DNA from 3 places in the Streptomyces sp. NPDC107575 genome. Region 2 is predicted to be linked to each of the others. Evidence: predicted binding sites of a transcription regulator. Region 2 holds the regulator's gene; each other region holds the start of a gene.

Region 1 (4,240 bases), on a different contig from region 2:
CGGATCCACGAACACCGCGTCGTACGCGGCTGTGTCCACCTCGGTGACGTCCGCCTCGCGCACCTCGATCATCTCCGCGAGCCCCAGCGCCTCCGCGTTCGCCCGCGCCACCGCGCACGTCAGCGGGTCCCGGTCGACCGCGAGGACCCGGATCCCCGCGCGGGCGAGCGCGATCGCGTCGCCGCCGATGCCGCAGCACAGGTCGGCGACGGACCGCACGCCGAGCCGCTCGAAGGCGCCGGCCCGGTACGCCGCCACGCTCGTCCGCGTCGCCTGCTCCACCCCGTTCGGCGTGAAGTACATCCGGCCCGCGTCCTCGGCGCCGAACTTCGCCACCGCCCGCTGCCGCAGCCGCGCCTGGCCGAGCGCGGCGGAGACGAGCTCGGCCGGGTGCTCGCGGCGCAGCTTCGTGGCGAGGGCGAGTTCCTGGGCCGGATCGTGATCGCGGAGTTCGTCGAGCAGGGCCTGGCCCTCGGGGGACAGGAGGGCGAAGAAGGCGTCGGGCGAAAGGGAGGAGCTCACCAGGCCCATTGTGGGCCAGCCGGGCGACGGTGCACGCCAGGCGGCGGTGTCGGCCCGGGAACGGGCCCGTGAGCTGCCAGGATCCGGCGCCATGCAACTAGTACGACAAAACGAAGAAAGTGTCCGAAAGCTCGCCAGAAGGAGATGTGGAAGCCCCGGCCGGGCTCTCGGCGTCCGCTTCCTCGGCGCGTTGCTCGCCGCCTCCGCCCTCGCCACCGGATGCGCGGGCGGCGACGACACCCAGCCCGCGCGACCGGCCCCCGGCCAACAGGCGCACAAGGGCCTCCAGGGCGCCCCCGCCCGCGCCCTCGACGCGTACGCGACGAAGCTGCGCGCCCAGCGGGCCGCGCTCGTCGCCGCGAGCAAGCGCTGGGGCCTCGCCGACGTACCGCTGACCGCTCCGCCCCCGCCCGCGAAGAAGCCGGCCATCGAGCCCCGCAAGGGCTTCGAGGTCGACGGCCAGAAGAAGCTCGGCCTGCCGCCCGTCTTCACGACGATCCCGACCAAGGACAAGGTCGTCTTCCTCACCATCGACGACGGCGCCGAGAAGGACCCGCGGTTCCTGAAGATGATGAGCGAGCTGCGGATCCCGTACACGGCCTTCCTGACCGACGCCGAGGTCAGGCCGCGGTACGGCTACTTCAAGAAGATGCAGGCCCGCGGCGTCACCCTCAACAACCACACGCTCCACCACCCGTTCCTGCCCGGGCTTTCGTACGCGCGGCAGAAGCAGGAGATCTGCGGGATGCAGGACGTCATCGAGAAGAAGTACGGCAAGCGGCCCACGCTCTTCCGCCCGCCCTTCGGCGACTACAACCGGGACACCCTGCGCGCCGCCAAGGCCTGCGGCATCGAGTACGCCCCGATCTGGAACGCCGAGGCGTTCGTGGACCGCATGGACTACCGCGAGTGGGACCGCAGCATCCATCCGGGCGACATCCTGCTCACGCACTTCCGGGGCCGGAAGGACTGGAAGGGCACGATGCCCGACATGATCCGCAACCTCATGAAGTACCTCACCGACAGGGGGTACGCGGTGGCGCGCCTGGAGGACTACCTGTGACACCGCGCGGGCCGTGGGCGCGGCTGTCCGCCTGCGCCCTGGCCGCCGTGCTGCTCGCCGGGTGCGCGCGGGAGGCCGCCCCGCCGCCGCGTCCCGCGCCGGGCGCCGGGGCGGCGGTCCCGCCGGTCGTCTCCCGCGTCCCGACCGGCGACAAGGTGGTCTTCCTCGCGTACGAGGACGGGGCAGGACGTGACCCCCGTTTCGCCGACCTGATCCGCGACCGGCGCCTCCCGGTCTCGCTGTTCCTCGCGGGCCCCGGCGGGGACGGCCTCGGTGAACTCGGCTCGCTGGGCGCCCGGGTGCAGAACCGCACCCTCACCAGGCCCCTGCTGCCCGGTCTCGGATACGTGGAGCAGCACGCCGAGATCTGCGGCCAGCGCGACCGCGTGCGGGCCCGCTTCGGGGCGGCCCCGCGACTGCTCCACCCGCCCCGGGGCGCGTACGACGGGAACACGCTCCAGGCGGCGGCCGAGTGCGGCGTCGACGCGATCGTCCTGTGGCGCGCGCCTGAGGGCGGCCCGCTGCGACCCGGGGACATCCTCGGGGCCACGGCGGAGACGACCCCGCGCCTGCTGCGCCGCATCGCGGCCGAGGGGTACGAGGTGGCGGCCCTGGAGGACTATCTGTGAGCCGAGCCGGAGCGAGGACCGGAGCGAGGACCGGAGCGAAGACCGGGGCGAAGATCTGCCGTCGATTAGCAGTCCGCTTGACCGAGTGCTAATCGCGGTCATAGTCTCGGCTCTGGCACTCACCAGTGGAGAGTGCCAACAGCGACGGGCAGGTCCGGCACCCGCGACGACGGATCCACCTGGTCGCCACCCCAGACTGTTAACCCCGTGAGATCTCCGAAGGGGGAGACCGGATCGTGACGACCTCCAGCTCCAAGGTTGCCATCAAGCCGCTCGAGGACCGCATTGTGGTCCAGCCGCTCGACGCCGAGCAGACCACGGCCTCTGGCCTGGTCATTCCGGACACCGCGAAGGAGAAGCCCCAGGAGGGCGCCGTCCTCGCCGTGGGTCCCGGCCGCTTCGAGAACGGCGAGCGCCTTCCGCTCGACGTCAAGGTCGGCGATGTCGTGCTCTACAGCAAGTACGGCGGCACCGAGGTGAAGTACAACGGCGACGAGTACCTCGTCCTCTCGGCTCGCGACGTGCTCGCGATCGTCGAGAAGTAATTCACCCAAGCTTTCCCAGCTTCACTGAAGCAGAATGCTTTGAACCGCGCCCCTGGCCCCCGCTGATAATGCCGGGTGCGAGGGGCGCGGTTCGCTTTTTCGAGAGGACTGACTCAGCTCCATGGCGAAGATCCTGAAGTTCGACGAGGACGCCCGTCGCGCCCTCGAGCGCGGCGTCAACAAGCTTGCCGACACGGTCAAGGTGACGATCGGCCCCAAGGGTCGCAACGTCGTCATCGACAAGAAGTTCGGCGCCCCCACCATCACCAACGACGGCGTCACGATCGCCCGTGAGGTCGAGGTCGAGGACCCGTACGAGAACCTCGGCGCGCAGCTGGTGAAGGAGGTGGCGACCAAGACCAACGACATCGCGGGTGACGGTACGACCACCGCCACCGTGCTCGCCCAGGCCCTGGTCAAGGAAGGCCTGCGCAACGTCGCCGCCGGTGCCTCCCCCGCCGCCCTGAAGAAGGGCATCGACGCCGCGGTCAAGGCCGTGTCCGAGGACCTCCTCGCGACCGCCCGCCCGATCGACGAGAAGTCCGACATCGCCGCCGTCGCCGGTCTGTCCGCCCAGGACAACCAGGTCGGCGAGCTCATCGCCGAGGCGATGGACAAGGTCGGCAAGGACGGTGTCATCACCGTCGAGGAGTCCAACACCTTCGGCCTGGAGCTCGACTTCACCGAGGGCATGGCCTTCGACAAGGGCTACCTGTCCCCGTACTTCGTCACCGACCAGGAGCGTATGGAGGCTGTCCTCGACGACCCGTACATCCTGATCCACCAGGGCAAGATCGGCTCGATCCAGGACATGCTCCCGCTCCTGGAGAAGGTCATCCAGAACGGTGGTTCCAAGCCGCTCCTGATCATCGCCGAGGACGTCGAGGGCGAGGCCCTGTCGACCCTGGTCGTGAACAAGATCCGCGGCACGTTCAACGCCGTCGCGGTCAAGGCCCCCGGCTTCGGTGACCGCCGCAAGGCGATGCTGCAGGACATGGCCACCCTCACCGGTGCCACCGTCATCGCCGAGGAGGTCGGCCTCAAGCTCGACCAGGCCGGTCTCGAGGTGCTGGGCACCGCGCGCCGCGTGACGATCACCAAGGACGACACCACCATCGTCGACGGTGGCGGCAAGTCCGAGGACGTCCAGGGCCGCGTCGCGCAGATCAAGGCCGAGATCGAGAACACGGACTCGGACTGGGACCGCGAGAAGCTGCAGGAGCGCCTGGCCAAGCTGGCCGGCGGCGTCTGCGTCATCCGCGTCGGTGCCGCGACCGAGGTCGAGCTCAAGGAGAAGAAGCACCGTCTGGAGGACGCCATCTCCGCGACCCGCGCCGCGGTCGAGGAGGGCATCGTCTCCGGTGGTGGCTCCGCCCTGGTGCACGCCTCCAAGGTGCTCGACGGTTCGCTCGGCAAGGACGGCGACGAGGCCACCGGTGTCGCCGTGGTCCGCCGCGCCGTCGTCGAGCCGCTCCGCTGGA
Region 2 (4,240 bases):
ACGAGGGCTTCACCGCCTCCCAGATGTCGATGTACGGGTGACCCACGACCAGCGCGTGCTCACTCGTCACCGACTGGGCGATCCGCCACTCCTTCGAGCCCTGCACCAGGTGGTCCACCAGCACCCCGAGCCGCGCGTCCGGCCCCGGCGCGAACTCGGAGACGACCGCGGGGAGGTCGTCGACGCCCTCGAGGAACTCCACCGCCACGCCCTCGATGCGCAGGTCGTGGCCCCAGACCCGCTCGATGAGCTCGGCGTCGTGCTTGCCCTCCACGTAGATGCGGCCCGCGCGGGCCACCCGGGCGCGGGCACCGGGCACCGCCACCGAACCGGACGCGCTGCGGGCCGGTCGCGTCGGGGCGGGCGCAGAGGGACGTACGAGGGTGACGACCTTGCCGTCGATCATGAAGCCGCGCGGCTCCATCGGGAACACGCGGAGCTTGCCGAAGCGGTCCTCCAGGGTGACCGTCGGCCCCTGCGCCGTCTTCTCCACCCGGATCACCGCTCCGCAGAACCCCGTGGTGACCTCCTCGACGACGAGGTCCGGTTCGGCCGGCACCTCGGGGGTCGGCTTGTTCCGCTTCCACGGGGGAGTCAGGTCGGCAGAGTACTGGCGCATTCGAGGGACGATAAGAGAAGTCCCAGGTCCCCGGCTACGACACGCCGAAACGCGTCGCCAATGTGGCACGTTGCGCGCGGACGAACTCCGCATTCACCACCGAACCGTGCCCCGGCACGTACACCGCGTCCTCGCCACCGAGGTCGAGGAGCCGGTCGAGCGCCGCCGGCCAGTGGTGGGGAGCCGCGTCCGGCCCCGCCTGCGGTTCGCCGGACTCCTCCACCAGGTCGCCGCAGAAGACGATCTCCGGCGTACCAGGAACCAGCACCGCCAGGTCGTGGCCGCTGTGCGCGGGACCGATGTTCGCCAGCAGCACCGTCAGGCCACCCAGGTCGAGCGTCCACTCGCCGCACACCCGGTGCGGCGGCGTGACGAGGATGTCGACCGCCTCGGCCGCCTCCTCCGGGGCGACCCCGTGCCGCACGGCGTCGGCGCGCAGCCCCTCGGCACCGTGCTCGAAGAGGACGTCGACGCCCACCGCCCCGTACACCTCGACCCCCGCGAACGCGGCGGTGCCGAGCACATGGTCGAAATGGGGGTGGGTCAGCGCGACATGCGTCACTCTCCGGTGCGGCCCGAGGAGCGCGCGGGCGTCGGCGCGCAGCCGGGCCCCTTCACGGAGTGAGGATCCCGTGTCGATCAAGAGCGCCGCGTCTTCACCGACCACGAGACCGGTCGTGCAGTCCCATCCGGGCAACCGCACCCGCCCCACGTTCGGCGCCAGCCCCTCCCAGCCCGCCGAGGCCCAGTCGATCCGATGCGCAAGCTCCATACCTCGACGCTAGCGCCCTTGCCGGGCCCGTACCCACCGGCCGTACACTGAGCCGGGGACGATTGGCACTCGCCGACAGGGAGTGCCAAAGCAGGAAGATCGCAAGCGACGAACGCAACGGCTGTTTCTGGAGGTGTGCGCCGATGCTCAATGAACGCAGGCTCGAAGTGCTGCGCGCCATCGTCCAGGACTACGTCGGCACCGAGGAGCCCGTCGGCTCCAAGGCGCTCACCGAGCGGCACAAGCTCGGGGTCTCGCCGGCGACCGTGCGCAACGACATGGCTGCCCTGGAGGACGAGGGATTCATCGCCCAGCCGCACACCAGTGCCGGGCGCATCCCCACCGACAAGGGCTACCGCCTGTTCGTCGACAAGCTCACCGCCGTGAAGCCGATGGCCGCGCCCGAGCGGCGCGCCATCCAGAACTTCCTGGACGGCGCCGTCGATCTCGACGACGTCGTCGGACGCACCGTGCGGCTGCTCGCGCAGCTCACGCGGCAGGTGGCGATCGTCCAGTACCCGTCCCTGACCCGGTCCACCGTGCGCCATGTCGAGCTGCTGTCGCTCGCGCCCGCCCGTCTGATGCTCGTACTGATCACGGACACCGGGCGCGTGGAGCAGCGGATGATCGACTGCCCGGCGCCGTTCGGCGAGACCTCCCTCGCGGACCTGCGGGCCCGGCTGAACAGCCGTGTCGCGGGCCGCAGGTTCGCCGACGTGCCGCAGCTGGTGCAGGACCTGCCCGAGGCCTTCGAGCAGGAGGACCGGGGCACGGTCTCCACGGTGCTCTCCACGCTTCTGGAGACACTCGTCGAGGAGACCGAGGAGCGGCTGATGATCGGCGGTACCGCCAATCTCACTCGCTTCGGACATGATTTTCCCCTCACCATCCGGCCCGTTCTGGAAGCCTTGGAGGAGCAGGTCGTGCTCCTCAAGCTCCTTGGCGAGCTGGGAGATTCGGGCATGGCCGTACGGATCGGTCACGAGAACGCCCATGAGGGACTCAACTCCACGTCCGTCGTGTCGGTCGGCTACGGTTCGGGCGGCGAGGCAGTGGCCAAGCTCGGCGTGGTCGGCCCGACCCGCATGGATTACCCGGGAACGATGGGAGCAGTACGCGCAGTGGCACGTTACGTCGGACAGATCCTGGCGGAGTCGTAAGTGGCCACGGACTACTACGCCGTACTCGGCGTGCGCCGCGACGCTTCCCAGGACGAAATCAAGAAGGCCTTCCGAAGGCTGGCGCGTGAGCTTCACCCGGACGTGAATCCGGACCCGAAGACTCAGGAGCGCTTCAAGGAGATCAACGCCGCCTACGAGGTGCTCTCCGACCCGCAGAAGAAGCAGGTCTACGACCTCGGGGGCGACCCCCTGTCGCAGGCCGGCGGAGGCGGCGGGGCCGGTGGCTTCGGCGCCGGCGGGTTCGGGAACTTCTCGGACATCATGGATGCCTTCTTCGGCACGGCGTCGCAGCGGGGGCCCCGGTCCCGCACGCGCCGTGGTCAGGACGCCATGATCCGGCTCGAGGTCGAGCTGGACGAGGCGGCCTTCGGCACCACCAAGGACATTCAGGTCGACACGGCTGTGGTCTGCACGACCTGCAGCGGTGAGGGCGCCGCGCCCGGCACCTCGGCGCAGACCTGCGACATGTGTCGCGGGCGCGGCGAGGTCTCGCAGGTGACGCGGTCCTTCCTCGGCCAGGTCATGACCTCGCGGCCGTGCCCGCAGTGTCAGGGCTTCGGCACGGTCGTCCCGACGCCGTGCCCCGAGTGCGCGGGCGACGGCCGGATCCGGTCCCGTCGCACGCTCACGGTGAAGATCCCGGCCGGTGTGGACAACGGCACGCGGATCCAGCTCGCGGGCGAGGGCGAGGTCGGCCCCGGTGGCGGCCCCGCCGGTGACCTGTACGTGGAGATCCACGAGCTGCCGCACCCGACGTTCCAGCGGCGCGGCGACGATCTGCACTGCACCGTCACCATCCCGATGACGGCGGCGGCCCTCGGCACGAAGGTGCCGCTGGAGACGCTCGACGGCACGGAGGAGATCGACATCCGGCCCGGCACCCAGTCCGGCCAGTCGGTTCCGCTGCACGGGCGCGGTGTCACGCATCTGCGGGGCGGCGGTCGTGGTGACCTCATCGTGCATGTCGAGGTCATGACGCCGCAGAAGTTGGACCCGGAGCAGGAGCGGGTGCTGCGCGAGCTGGCCAAGCTGCGCGGCGAGGAGCGGCCCACGGGCCAGTTCCAGCCGGGCCAGCAGGGTCTTTTCTCCCGCCTGAAGGACGCGTTCAACGGTCGCTGATCGCCGCACCGGCGTCACGGCCTCGGGGCTCCGCCCCGGACCCCGCTGCTCAATCGCCGCAGGGGCTTCAAATAAGCCCCGCCGGCGATTGAGGCGCGGGGTCCGGGGCGGAGCCCCGTGACGTGTGCGGACGGGGCCCGGGTCGATTCGGCACCCCGGAGGGGACGTGGCACGATGCGGGCATGTCCTCCGCACTGACCGATCTCTGCCCCCTCCCGATCGTGCAGGCCCCCATGGCGGGCGGCGCCTCCCGGCCCGCCCTGGTCGCCGCCGTGACCGAGGCCGGTGGGCTCGGCTTCCTCGCCGCCGGGTACAAGACGGCCGACGGGATGTACCAGGAGATCAAACAGGTGCGGGCGCTCACCGGCCGCCCCTTCGGCGTGAACCTCTTCATGCCGCAGACCGAACACGCGGACCCGGCCACCGTCGAGGTCTACCGCAACCAGCTGTCCGGCGAGGCCACCTGGTACCGCACCCCGCTCGGCGAGACCGACAGCTGCAGTGACGACGGCTACGACGCCAAGCTCGCCATCCTCGTCGACGACCCCG
Region 3 (4,240 bases), on a different contig from region 2:
CCCCGGCAACCCTCCAGCCGGTCTCGTCCGCACATCGCAGTGCGCCCGCGAGGCTCCCGGCTAGTGAAGGTGCCAAATCCGTCTCGTGGCGAGATGCGTCGCGAGGAAGATGAGGAGAAAGGGCCTCGCCTCTCATGGCTGTACAGACTGTCGCCACCGAAACGACCGCGAAGACCGTTGATCTCGGTCCGGCTTCCGGCCTCTCCTGCCGCGAGTGCGGCGCCGTCGTCCCGCTCGGTCCCGTCTTCGCCTGTGCCGAGTGTTTCGGGCCGCTCGAAGTCGCGTACGACCTGCCCGTCGGTGACCCCGAGTCCCTGCGCAAGCAGATCGAGGCAGGACCCGCCAACATCTGGCGCTACGCCCCGCTGCTGCCCGTCCCGGCCGACGTCGCCGAGAAGCCCAACCTGAACCCGGGCTGGACCCAGCTCGTCAAGGCCGACAACCTGGGCCGCGAACTGGGCGTCGCCGAGGGCAAGTTGTTCGTCAAGGACGACTCCGGCAACCCGACGCACTCCTTCAAGGACCGCGTCGTCGCGCAGGCCATCGAGGCCGCCCGCGCCTTCGGCTTCACCACGCTCTCCTGCTCCTCCACCGGCAACCTGGCCGGCGCCGTCGGCGCCGCCGCCGCCCGCGCCGGCTTCCGCTCCTGCGTGTTCATCCCGCACGACCTGGAGCAGGGCAAGGTCGTCATGGCCGGTGTCTACGGCGGTGACCTCGTCGCCATCGAGGGCAACTACGACGACGTGAACCGCTTCTGCTCCGAGCTCATCGGCGACCCGCTGGGCGAGGGCTGGGGCTTCGTGAACGTGAACCTGCGCCCGTACTACGGCGAGGGTTCAAAGACGCTCGCGTACGAGATCTGCGAGCAGCTCGGCTGGCAGCTGCCCGACCAGCTGGTCATCCCGATCGCGTCCGGCTCCCAGTTCACGAAGATCGACAAGGGGCTCAAGGAGCTGATCAAGCTCGGCCTCGTCGAGGACAAGCCGTACAAGCTCTTCGGCGCCCAGGCCGAGGGCTGCTCCCCGGTCTCCGTCGCCTACAAGGGCGGCCACGACGTGGTCCGCCCGCAGAAGCCGACGACCATCGCCAAGTCCCTCGCCATCGGCAACCCCGCCGACGGCCCGTACGTCCTCGACATCGCGCGCCGCACCGGCGGCGCCGTGGAGGACGTGAACGACGAGCAGGTCGTCGACGCGATCAAGCTGCTCGCGCGCACGGAGGGCATCTTCGCGGAGACGGCCGGCGGTGTGACCCTGGGCGTCACGAAGAAGCTCATCGAGGCGGGCCAGATCGACCCGTCGCTCACCACGGTGGTCCTGAACACGGGCGACGGGCTCAAGACCCTCGACGCGGTCGCCGAGTCCTCGCAGGCCACCGCCACCATCCGGCCGAGCCTGGACGCGTTCCGCGACGCCGGTCTCGCCGCCGACCACTGAGCCCAGCCGATCACTGAGCCAACCGAACTTGTAGCACCGGGAGTCACCGCATGAGCGTCAACGTTCGCATCCCCACCATCCTGCGCACCTACACCGGCGGCCAGGCCGAGGTCGCCGCCGAGGGCGCGACCCTCGCCGATGTCATCGCCGACCTCGAGAAGAACCACACCGGCATCGCCGCCCGCGTCCTCGACGACCAGGGCAAGCTGCGCCGCTTCGTGAACGTCTACGTGAACGACGACGACGTCCGCTTCGAGCAGGGCCTGGAGACGGCGACGCCGGACGGCGCCGGGGTCTCGATCATTCCCGCCGTCGCGGGCGGCTGATCTTTTGTAGGTCTACACAGAGTTATCCGAATTGCCCCCTCCGCGAGAGAAGCGGAGGGGGCAATTCTGCATGGTTGAGCGCGGTACAGTTGGGGAAGCTGCTGCGTTTCCGCGAGCGGTGCATGACGGGCGCATATGAGTTCTCGCCCGTCGCCCGACAAGAAGCAGCCAAAGTGCCCAGCCCTTTCGGGCCTTTTACGGCATTTACGCGGCCCGACTTGCCCGGGGATCCGGTGAGTTGGCCCGGTTTCCCCGATCTGGCGTGCCCAGAATTCTCGTCCGATTGACCTGTTGCAGACGGCAGTTGGGCAGATACATTCAGCCGCGGTCGACGCGTTCCGGCGCACACCCCCATATCCCATGGGGCGTGAGGTCTGACCCGGGTCCGCGAAGTGCGGTCCTGCGCAAGGGCCAGTAATAGGGGAGTTAGGCATGGCTCAGGGCACCGTCAAGTGGTTCAACGCGGAGAAGGGGTACGGCTTCATCGCGGTCGACGGTGGTGCGGATGTTTTCGTCCACTACAGCGCGATTCAGATGGACGGCTACCGCACCCTCGAGGAGGGGCAGCGGGTCGAGTTCGAGATCTCGCAGGGCCAGAAGGGGCCGCAGGCCGACATGGTCCGCGTGGCCGCCGGCTGAACGCGCGCGTCAGACTGCAAGCTTGTACGTCGCACGTCATGGAGGGCTCGTCTCCCGGTTGACCGGGGGCGGGCCCTTCGTGCTGCCCCGGTGGCGTTCGCGTTCAGGAGAGCACCTTGCACTCGCAGGGGTCGAGTGCTAATCATTGGGCTTAGCACTCTCCGAGTGAGAGTGACAAAACTTGGATCGGGTCGGTGAGGTCCGCAGGCCGGGTGGGGCAAGGAACCACAAGGCGCGCAGGCCGTCCGTCGCGGGCACCAGCACGGTCCTTTTGCGTTAGCCACCCCGTCCGGGAGGACCACTTCACATGGCCAAGATCATCGCGTTCGACGAGGAGGCACGGCGCGGCCTCGAGCGCGGCATGAACCAGCTCGCCGACGCCGTCAAGGTGACCCTGGGCCCCAAGGGTCGCAACGTCGTCCTCGAGAAGAAGTGGGGCGCCCCCACGATCACCAACGATGGTGTGTCCATCGCCAAGGAGATCGAGCTCGAGGACCCGTACGAGAAGATCGGCGCCGAGCTGGTCAAGGAGGTCGCGAAGAAGACGGACGACGTCGCCGGTGACGGCACGACGACCGCGACCGTCCTGGCCCAGGCGCTCGTTCGCGAAGGCCTTCGCAACGTAGCCGCCGGCGCCAACCCGATGGCCCTCAAGCGCGGCATCGAGCGCGCCACCGAGGCCGTCTCCGCCGCCCTCCTCGAGCAGGCCAAGGAGGTGGAGACCAAGGAGCAGATCGCCTCCACCGCCTCCATCTCGGCCGCCGACACCCAGATCGGCGAGCTCATCGCCGAGGCCATGGACAAGGTCGGCAAGGAAGGCGTCATCACGGTCGAGGAGTCCCAGACCTTCGGTCTGGAGCTCGAGCTCACCGAGGGCATGCGCTTCGACAAGGGCTACATCTCGGCGTACTTCGCCACCGACATGGAGCGTATGGAGGCCTCGCTCGAGGACCCGTACATCCTGATCGTCAACTCGAAGATCGGCAACGTGAAGGACCTCCTTCCGCTGCTCGAGAAGGTCATGCAGTCCGGCAAGCCGCTGCTGATCATCGCCGAGGACGTCGAGGGCGAGGCCCTGTCGACCCTGGTCGTCAACAAGATCCGTGGCACCTTCAAGTCCGTCGCCGTCAAGGCCCCGGGCTTCGGTGACCGCCGCAAGGCCATGCTCGGCGACATCGCCATCCTCACGGGCGGCACGGTCATCTCCGAGGAGGTCGGCCTCAAGCTCGAGAACGCCGGTCTCGACCTGCTCGGCCGCGCCCGCAAGGTCGTCATCACCAAGGACGAGACGACGATCGTCGACGGCGCCGGTGAGAGCGACCAGGTCCAGGGTCGCGTCAACCAGATCCGTGCCGAGATCGAGAACAGCGACTCGGACTACGACCGCGAGAAGCTCCAGGAGCGCCTCGCCAAGCTCGCCGGCGGCGTGGCCGTCATCAAGGCGGGCGCGGCCACCGAGGTCGAGCTCAAGGAGCGCAAGCACCGCATCGAGGACGCCGTTCGCAACGCGAAGGCGGCCGTCGAGGAGGGCATCGTCGCCGGTGGTGGCGTGGCCCTGCTGCAGGCCTCCGCGGTCTTCGACAAGCTGGAGCTCGAGGGTGACGAGGCGACCGGCGCCAACGCCGTGAAGCTCGCGCTCGAGGCCCCGCTCAAGCAGATCGCCGTCAACGGTGGTCTCGAGGGTGGCGTCGTCGTGGAGAAGGTGCGCAACCTGACCGTCGGTCACGGTCTGAACGCCGCGACGGGTGACTACGTCGACATGATCGCCGAGGGCATCATCGACCCGGCGAAGGTCACGCGCTCCGCGCTGCAGAACGCCGCGTCCATCGCCGCGCTCTT

Evidence for each region. Region 2 encodes HrcA, which represses chaperone genes, less so after heat shock. Its sites were predicted from a motif close to TTNGCACTCNGNNNNNCNGAGTGCNAA; they were not measured.
Region 1: a site for HrcA is predicted at 2,280-2,306, ahead of groES (co-chaperone GroES). Genes of this name have one in related genera too.
Region 3: a site for HrcA is predicted at 2,553-2,579, ahead of groL (chaperonin GroEL). Genes of this name have one in related genera too.

Annotation. Positions count from the first base shown of each region.
Region 1 is NZ_JBVKBG010000004.1:464,039-468,278, forward strand. Features, by position in the region: gene ACZ7L4_RS21800 (THUMP-like domain-containing protein) at 1-531, opposite strand, end outside; gene ACZ7L4_RS21805 (polysaccharide deacetylase family protein) at 614-1,585, shown strand; gene ACZ7L4_RS21810 (polysaccharide deacetylase family protein) at 1,582-2,214, shown strand; gene groES (co-chaperone GroES) at 2,451-2,759, shown strand; gene groL (chaperonin GroEL) at 2,881-4,240, shown strand, end outside.
Region 2 is NZ_JBVKBG010000003.1:878,821-883,060, reverse strand. Features, by position in the region: gene ACZ7L4_RS17285 (DUF3097 domain-containing protein) at 1-619, opposite strand, end outside; gene ACZ7L4_RS17280 (MBL fold metallo-hydrolase) at 654-1,391, opposite strand; gene hrcA (heat-inducible transcriptional repressor HrcA) at 1,535-2,551, shown strand; gene dnaJ (molecular chaperone DnaJ) at 2,552-3,691, shown strand; gene ACZ7L4_RS17265 (nitronate monooxygenase) at 3,874-4,240, shown strand, end outside.
Region 3 is NZ_JBVKBG010000004.1:129,975-134,214, forward strand. Features, by position in the region: SAM riboswitch class I at 1-116, shown strand, start outside; gene thrC (threonine synthase) at 135-1,436, shown strand; gene ACZ7L4_RS20150 (ubiquitin-like small modifier protein 1) at 1,487-1,762, shown strand; gene ACZ7L4_RS20155 (cold-shock protein) at 2,195-2,401, shown strand; gene groL (chaperonin GroEL) at 2,709-4,240, shown strand, end outside.